DNA from 2 places in the Vibrio sp. DW001 genome. Region 1 is predicted to be linked to the other one. Evidence: predicted binding sites of a transcription regulator. Region 1 holds the regulator's gene; the other holds the start of a gene.
The links. Region 1 encodes CRP, which controls carbon source genes, mostly activating them, when cyclic AMP is high. Its sites were predicted from a motif close to TGTGANNNNNNTCACA; they were not measured.
Positions count from the first base shown of each region.

Region 2: a site for CRP is predicted at 2,572-2,587, ahead of L3V77_RS02315 (CTP synthase). Genes of this name have one in related genera too.

Region 1 covers NZ_CP091975.1:3,506,615-3,510,813, reverse strand. Annotated here, with positions in the region: gene groL (chaperonin GroEL) at 1-697, shown strand, start outside; gene L3V77_RS16045 (hypothetical protein) at 750-923, opposite strand; gene L3V77_RS16040 (hypothetical protein) at 920-1,093, opposite strand; gene L3V77_RS16035 (hypothetical protein) at 1,260-1,484, opposite strand; gene L3V77_RS16030 (GNAT family N-acetyltransferase) at 1,624-2,097, shown strand; gene crp (cAMP-activated global transcriptional regulator CRP) at 2,176-2,808, opposite strand; gene L3V77_RS16020 (phosphoribulokinase) at 3,055-3,924, opposite strand; gene L3V77_RS16015 (YheU family protein) at 4,015-4,199, opposite strand, start outside.
Region 2 covers NZ_CP091975.1:464,119-468,317, forward strand. Annotated here, with positions in the region: gene relA (GTP diphosphokinase) at 1-1,564, shown strand, start outside; gene mazG (nucleoside triphosphate pyrophosphohydrolase) at 1,607-2,401, shown strand; gene L3V77_RS02315 (CTP synthase) at 2,673-4,199, shown strand, end outside.

The DNA of each region.
Region 1 (4,199 bases):
TGGTCAAGCTAAGCGCGTTATTATCACTAAAGAGAACACAACGATCATTGATGGCCTCGGTCAAGAAGCAATGATTCAAGGGCGTGTATCTCAAATTCGTCAACAAATCGAAGAAGCAACGTCAGACTACGATAAAGAGAAGCTACAAGAACGTGTCGCGAAACTCGCTGGCGGTGTTGCAGTAATCAAAGTCGGTGCAGCAACTGAAGTTGAAATGAAAGAAAAGAAAGATCGCGTAGAAGATGCACTTCACGCTACTCGCGCAGCCGTTGAAGAAGGCGTTGTTGCTGGTGGTGGTGTTGCACTTATTCGTGCAGCATCGAAAGTCGTTGGTCTTGAAGGTGCTAACGAAGAGCAAAACGTAGGTATTCGCGTTGCACTTCGTGCTATGGAAGCGCCATTGCGTCAAATCGTTGAAAATGCGGGTGACGAAGATTCTGTCGTTGCTAATAACGTTAAAGCTGGTGAAGGTAGCTATGGCTACAACGCTGCGACAGGCGAATACGGTGATATGATTGCAATGGGTATCCTAGACCCAACTAAAGTTACTCGTAGTGCGCTACAGTTTGCCGCATCGGTTGCTGGTCTTATGATCACAACAGAAGCGATGATTACCGATATGCCAGCTAAAGATTCAGGTGGAATGCCTGATATGGGCGGCATGGGTGGTATGGGTGGTATGCCAGGCATGATGTAAGAAGGATTTAGCTTCTCGTCACTGAATGACTTGATAGCGGCGTTGATTGTGCTCATGTACAGACGTACATTCCGCGCATTCGCCTTGCTCTCAAGTCACACAGTTTAGAGAACCCTAAACCTTGTTGTAGTAAAAAACCGAAGTTTATCGCTTCGGTTTTTTTGTGCGAGTAGTAATGGTTTGCTCTTATCGTTGATAGTTTGATAGCGGCGTTGATTGTACTCATGTACAGACGTACATTCCGCGCATTCGCCTTGCTCTCAAGTCACACAGTTTAGAGAACCCTAAACCTTGTTGTAGTAAAAAACCGAAGTTTATCGCTTCGGTTTTTTTGTGCGAGTAGTAATGGTTTGCTCTTATCGTTGATAGTTTGATAGCGGCGTTGATTGTACTCATGTACAGACGTACATTCCGCGCATTCGCCTTGTTCTCAAGTCACACAGTTTAGAGAACCCTAAACCTTGTTGTAGTAAAAAACCGAAATTTATCGCTTCGGTTTTTTTGTGCGAGTAGTAATGGTTTGCTCTTATCGTTGATAGTTTGATAGCGGCGTTGATTGTGCTCATGTACAGACGTACATTCCGCGCATTCGCCTTGCTCTCAAGTCACACAGTTTAGAGAACCCTAAACCTTGTTGTAGTAAAAAACCGAAGTTTATCGCTTCGGTTTTTTTGTGCGAGTAGTAATGGTCTGCTCTTATCGTTGATAGTTTGATAGTTTGATAGCGGTGTTGATTGGGCTCATGTACAGACGTACATTCCGCGTATTCGCCTTGCTCTCTAGTCACACAGTTTAGAGAACCCTAAACCTTGTTGTAGTAAAAAACCGAAGTTTTATCGCTTCGGTTTTTTGTGCGTGTAGAAAATGGTTCAATTACTGGTTAGGCTTACCAAATATTAATTATAAGTTAGAAGAGAAGTGACGAAGTGCAAAGTACTATCCGGATACGACCATATGCCCCAGAAGACGCCTGTACGTTGAGAGCGTTGTTTTTTGATACTGTGCGTAGTGTAAATAGAAAGGACTACTCTGAAAGGCAAATAGAAGCTTGGGCATCAGATGAAATTACGCTTGATAGATGGCAGGTACTTCTGGATAAGCTTGTGCCTTTTGTCGCCGAAGTTGATAACAAGATAGTGGGTTATGCCGATCTTCAATCTGATGGGTTGATTGGCCATTTTTATGTCGATCACAATCATCAAAGTATGGGGATTGCTGGTGCTTTAATGCAACAAATCCTCCAGCAAGGTAATAAAAGCAAAATTCCTCGACTCTATTCACATGTCAGTATTACTGCGAAGCCTTTCTTTGAACACTATGGGTTTAAGGTAATAGAAGAGCGACAAGTGGATCTTAGAGGGCAAACACTCATTAATTATAGGATGGAGCTGCGATTATAAACCAATGCGCGTCTTTTCTTATGGCATAAAAAAAGCAGCGTAAACGCTGCTTTTTAATCAGTGCTGTTTGTGACGGTATTAACGTGTACCGTAAACTACGATAGTTTTACCGTGAGCAGAAATTAAATTCTGTTCTTCAAGCATCTTAAGAATACGACCAACGGTTTCACGTGAACAACCTACAATCTGACCAATCTCTTGACGAGTGATCTTAATTTGCATGCCGTCTGGGTGAGTCATCGCATCTGGTTGTTTTGCCAAGTTTAGAAGTGTTTGAGCAATACGACCCGTCACATCTAAGAATGCTAAGTCACCAACTTTTTGGCTAGTCGTTTGTAGACGGCTTGCCATTTGAGCTGAAAGACGCATCAAAATGTCAGGATTAACTTGAATAAGCTGACGGAATTTCTTAAACGAAATCTCAGCTACTTCACATGGTGATTTAGCACGAACCCATGCGGTACGCTCTTGATCTTCTTCGAATAGACCTAGCTCACCGATGAAGTCTCCTTGGTTAAGGTAAGAAAGAATCATCTCTTTACCTTCTTCATCCTTGATAAGCACAGCTACAGAGCCTTTCACAATGTAATACAGAGTTTCCGCTTTTTCTCCAGCGTGAATAAGCGTACTTTTGGAAGGATATTTATGAATATGACAATGCGAAAGAAACCACTCTAACGTTGGATCGGTTTGAGGTTTACCAAGAACCATAATTATCTCACTATTATCTGTAGGGCCTGTGCCAGCAGCTTTCCTTTGCTGTATCCCCATATTATTGGTGACGTTAGCATAAGATTTTAAATTCATAGCTGCAAGCTACACATGTATATAGGTTAAGAATAGTATCCTTTTTTGCAGTCAATTTCTTGATTTTGATCGCCCTGATTTCCCGTTTCTCTAAGCAAAACTGTGCACATCGTCACGGTATCAGAACTAAACTGCATTCAGGCTCAATTTTTAGCCGATTTTCCCGGTTTCTATTAATTGTTGTAGAACCGGTCTGATTATTAATTCCATAGCAAAACTCATTTTTCCTCCTGGCACCACCAGAGTATTATGGCGAGAAACAAAAGAGCCATCAATCATGGCTAAAAGATATGGGAAGTCTACGTTCTTCATTCCACGTAATCGAATTACAACAAAGCTCTCGTCCAAACTCGGTATCGCTTTCGCGTTCAGTGGGTTTGAGGTGTCAACAGTTGGAACCCGTTGGAAGTTTATGTGAGTCCGTGAAAACTGAGGGGTAATGTAGTTAAGGTAATCATCCATAGAACGAACAATGGAGTCGGTCACGGCTTCTCGTGAATGGCCTCTGTCTCGCGTATCTCGTACAAATTTTTGGATCCACTCAAGGTTCACAATGGGGACCATGCCGATTAATAAGTCAACATGTTGTGAAACATTGATATCGCCATCGACAACTGCACCATGTAAGCCTTCATAAAATAGAACATCGCTATCTTCTGCTAAGTCTTGCCAAGGAGTGAATGTGCCGGGCATCTGATTATAAGGCACAGCCTCATCAAAGGAATGTAAGTATCGTCTTACTTGGCCTTGACCTTCATCACCATATTTTCTAAAAAACTGTTCAAGGGCAGGGAAGTTATTGGCTTCCGCACCAAAGTAACTTATGTGTTTGCCTTGTTCTTTGGCTTTTCGAATTTCAATGTCCATTTCCGGACGGGTAAATCGGTGAAAACTGTCACCTTCCACCCACGCGGCTTTCACGTCCATCATACTGAACATTTTTCTGAATGCTTCAGATGTCGTCGTTGTTCCTGCGCCAGATGAACCTGTAACTGCGATAATCGGATGTTTTGCTGACATGAGATTCCTTGTCGTTACATTGATGATAATGCTGATATGAAATTAGTGTATGAGATTCTATAAAAAGAATAAACGCTTTACTTTTTGTTATCAGAACTCGCGCTTGAGTTTTATGTCGACGGTTTCGTGAAGCTCAGAAAAAACAATCACCGCTTCTCCTGTTTTAAGCTGGGTTCGTACCTGATTGACTTTATCGTCTAAGGTGGTTTCGCTTTGGCCGTAATCTGTCCCCTCTCTCAATACAAACTCTTTGATTAGATTTTCAAGCGTCTCAC
Region 2 (4,199 bases), 730 kb from region 1:
TCGAATTGTACGCGAGTATTACATCGATGATTTTGTGACAGACTTGATGTCTGAAATGAAAGCAACGAATATCAATGCTGAGGTGAGTGGTCGTCCCAAACATATTTACAGCATCTGGCGGAAGATGCAGAAAAAAAATCTCGCATTTGATGAGTTATTTGATGTTCGTGCGGTAAGGATTATTGCCGATGAACTTCAAGATTGTTATGCCGCACTAGGTATTGTTCACACCAAATACAAACACCTCCCTAGCGAATTTGATGATTATGTTGCCAATCCAAAACCAAACGGATATCAGTCTATCCATACCGTTATCCTTGGTCCAGAAGGCAAAACAATTGAGATTCAGATCAGAACGAAACAGATGCACGAGGATTCTGAACTAGGTGTCGCGGCGCACTGGAAATATAAAGAAGGCGCATCGACTGGACGCAGTGGCTATGATGAGAAAATCACGTGGTTGCGTAAGTTGCTCGACTGGCAAGAAGAGATGTCTGACTCTGGTGAAATGTTGGATGAACTTCGTAGCCAAGTATTTGATGATCGTGTTTATGCCTTTACTCCAAAAGGTGATGTCGTCGATTTACCAATGGGAGCGACACCACTTGATTTTGCCTATCATATTCACTCTGAGGTAGGGCATCGATGTATCGGCACAAAAGTGGCCGGAAGAATTGTACCGTTTACCCATAAGCTGGAGATGGGTGATCAAGTGGAGATCATTACTCAAAAAGAGCCGAACCCATCGAGAGATTGGTTGAATAGTTCACTTGGGTTTGTTCACTCAAGCAGAGCGAGAGCGAAGATTAACGCCTGGTTTAGGAAAGAGAGTCGTGAGCAGAATGTAGAAGCGGGTCGGGAAATCCTAGAGACAGAATTAGCAAAAATTGGCGCAACAGTGAAGGATGCTAATGATTACGCACTTCGACGGTTCAATGTAAATACACCGGATGAGCTTTATGCTGGCATTGGTAGTGGTGACTTGAGAATAAATCAGGTTATTAACCATATAAATGCCCTCGTAAATAAGCCGACGGCAGAAGAAGAAGATAAACAAGCGCTAGAGAAACTACAAGAATCAGAATCTAAATCGTCAAGCCAAAGCCACTCCCATAAAGACGCCATCGTGGTTGAAGGGGTCGACAACCTTATGTCTCATCTCGCGCGCTGTTGTCAGCCAATACCTGGAGACGTTATCGCAGGTTATATTACGCAAGGACGAGGCATTTCTGTTCATAGAAGTGACTGTGAGCAACTGGCAGAGTTAAGGTTACATGCACCTGAACGTATTATTGATACGGTTTGGGGAGCGAGCTTTGCGGGTAACTTTATACTTACGTTAAGGATAGAAGCATTAGAGCGAAGCGGCTTACTTAAAGACATAACCACGCTACTGGCAAACGAAAAGTTAAAGATTTCTAGTATGAAAAGCCGCAGCGATTATAAGCGTCAAATGTCGATAATGGATTTCAACATAGAGGTTAGAAATGTTGAAATACTTAGCCGAATTGTTTCAAGGATTGAGCAGATTAAAGATGTCATTTCAGTCAGAAGATTAAACTAGAGTCTCTCAGACACTCTATTCAATTATTATAAAAGGTTAAAAATGACAGCTAATCCTATTGATGAACTGATTTTGATTATGTCCCAACTCAGAGACCCAGAGCACGGCTGTCCTTGGGATCTGAAACAGAATTTTGAATCCATCGTGCCTCATACTATTGAAGAGACATTTGAGGTAGTGGATGCGATACATAATAAAGATTGGGACAATCTCAAGGAAGAGTTAGGTGACCTTCTTTTTCAGGTCATTTTTTATAGTCAATTGGCGAAAGAACAACAGCTTTTTGATTTTAATGACGTTGTAGAAACGGTCAACGAAAAGCTTATTCGTCGTCATCCACATGTATTTTCTCAAGCTAAATTTGAGAGCGTTGACGAAATAAATACGCACTGGGAAGAAGAAAAGGCGAGAGAGAAGGCCAAGTTAGGCAAAACAGAGGAGAGCATTCTCGATTCTGTACCATCGTCACTTCCTGCGCTTTCAAAGGCGAATAAAATTCAAAAACGCTGCGCTAAACATGGATTTGATTGGGATACGCTTGGTCCTGTGGTAGATAAAGTAAAAGAAGAACTCGATGAAGTTCTGGAAGAAGTGCTTCAGGTAACGCCTAATGAAGATGCTGTAGAGGAAGAGCTGGGTGATCTTCTTTTTGCCACGGTTAACCTAGTTCGTCACCTAGGGAAAGATCCCGAAGCGGCATTACGTAAAGCAAACAATAAATTCGAAAAGCGCTTTAAAGGCGTTGAGCGTCTCGTTCGTGAGAAAGGAAAACAATTGGACGATTTTAGTTTGGATGAATTGGATGCAATGTGGGATGTTGTGAAAAAGAGTGGTTAGTGAACGTTATCGAAAATAGGTTTTTCAATTGATAAGATCTGACCAGTCGCGCTGGGCCTTGCTAGAGTGAAGTATCGGTGTCTATACTTTGTTCCGAGAATAAGCCTACCCGCTCAGCGTCAGCTTATGATTGGCGGAATTGATTTGAAGCAAAAAATAAATTAACCAAGTGTGATAAGTTTCACGTTGTGGCGATAAAGGGCTTCTGGTATATTTACATCCCGTCCAGAAAGCACCTTTTTTCCCTCATTCAACCAATTTCAGGTTAAACATGACGACAAATTACATTTTTGTTACTGGCGGGGTTGTATCCTCACTAGGTAAAGGTATTGCAGCCGCATCTCTTGCCGCTATTTTAGAAGCTCGTGGTCTTAAAGTGACCATGATGAAGCTTGACCCTTACATCAACGTTGATCCGGGCACAATGAGCCCAACTCAGCACGGTGAAGTATTTGTTACAGAAGACGGGGCAGAAACCGATCTTGATCTTGGTCATTATGAACGATTCATTCGTACCAAAATGACGAAACGTAACAACTTTACTGCAGGTCGTGTTTACGCCGATGTTCTTCGTAAAGAACGTCGTGGCGATTACCTTGGCGCGACTATTCAGGTTATTCCGCATATTACTAATGAAATCAAAGATCGTGTTTATGCTGGCGCTAAAGGCCATGATATCGCACTTGTAGAAGTTGGCGGTACTGTGGGTGACATAGAGTCTTTGCCATTTATGGAAGCGATTCGTCAGCTAGCGGCTGAAGTAGGGCGTGAACATGCTATGTTTATGCACCTAACATTAGTTCCTTATTTAGCTGCTGCTGGTGAACTGAAAACGAAACCGACTCAACACTCAGTTAAAGAGCTGCTGTCTATTGGTATACAACCTGATATTTTGGTTTGTCGTAGCGATCGTATTATCCCTGCGAATGAACGTAAGAAAATTGCTCTTTTCTGCAACGTACCAGAAAAAGCGGTTATCTCTATGAAGGATGTAGATTCAATCTACAAAATCCCTCAATTAATAAAAGCTCAATCTTTAGATGATTTAGTATGCACACGCTTCGGTATTGATGCACCAGACGCTGATCTATCTGAGTGGGAGCAAGTCATCTACGAAGAAGCAAACCCAACAGCGGATGTAACCATTGGAATGGTCGGTAAATATATCGAGCTTCCAGATGCTTACAAATCTGTTAACGAAGCACTTAAACATGCCGGATTAAAAAATCGTCTAAACGTAAAAATTAAGTACGTTGATTCTCAAGATGTTGAGAGTAAAGGTGATGAGGCACTAGCAGGTCTAGATGCTATTCTTGTTCCTGGTGGATTTGGTGACCGTGGCATTAACGGAAAAATCCTTGCGGCACAATACGCACGTGAGAATAAAGTACCTTACTTAGGTATCTGTTTGGGTATGCAAGTCGCCTTAATAGAGTTTGCAAGAAATGTTGCAGGACTTGAAGGGGCACATTCAACAGAATTTGATAAAGAAACAAAGTATCCGGTGGTAGGATTAATTACCGAATGGGTCGATGGTGAAGGTAAAGTTGAAGAACGTACTGAGCAATCTGATCTTGGTGGTACTATGCGTCTTGGCTCTCAGCTATGTCATCTAGAAAAAGGCACATTGGCAAAAGAGCTCTACGGTAGCGCGACAATTCATGAGCGTCATCGCCACCGTTATGAAGTAAACAACAATCTTCGTCCGCAAATTGAAAAAGCAGGCCTTAAAGTATCAGGCCTATCCGCAGACAAGAAACTTGTTGAGGTAATAGAGAATCCAAATCATCCGTGGTTT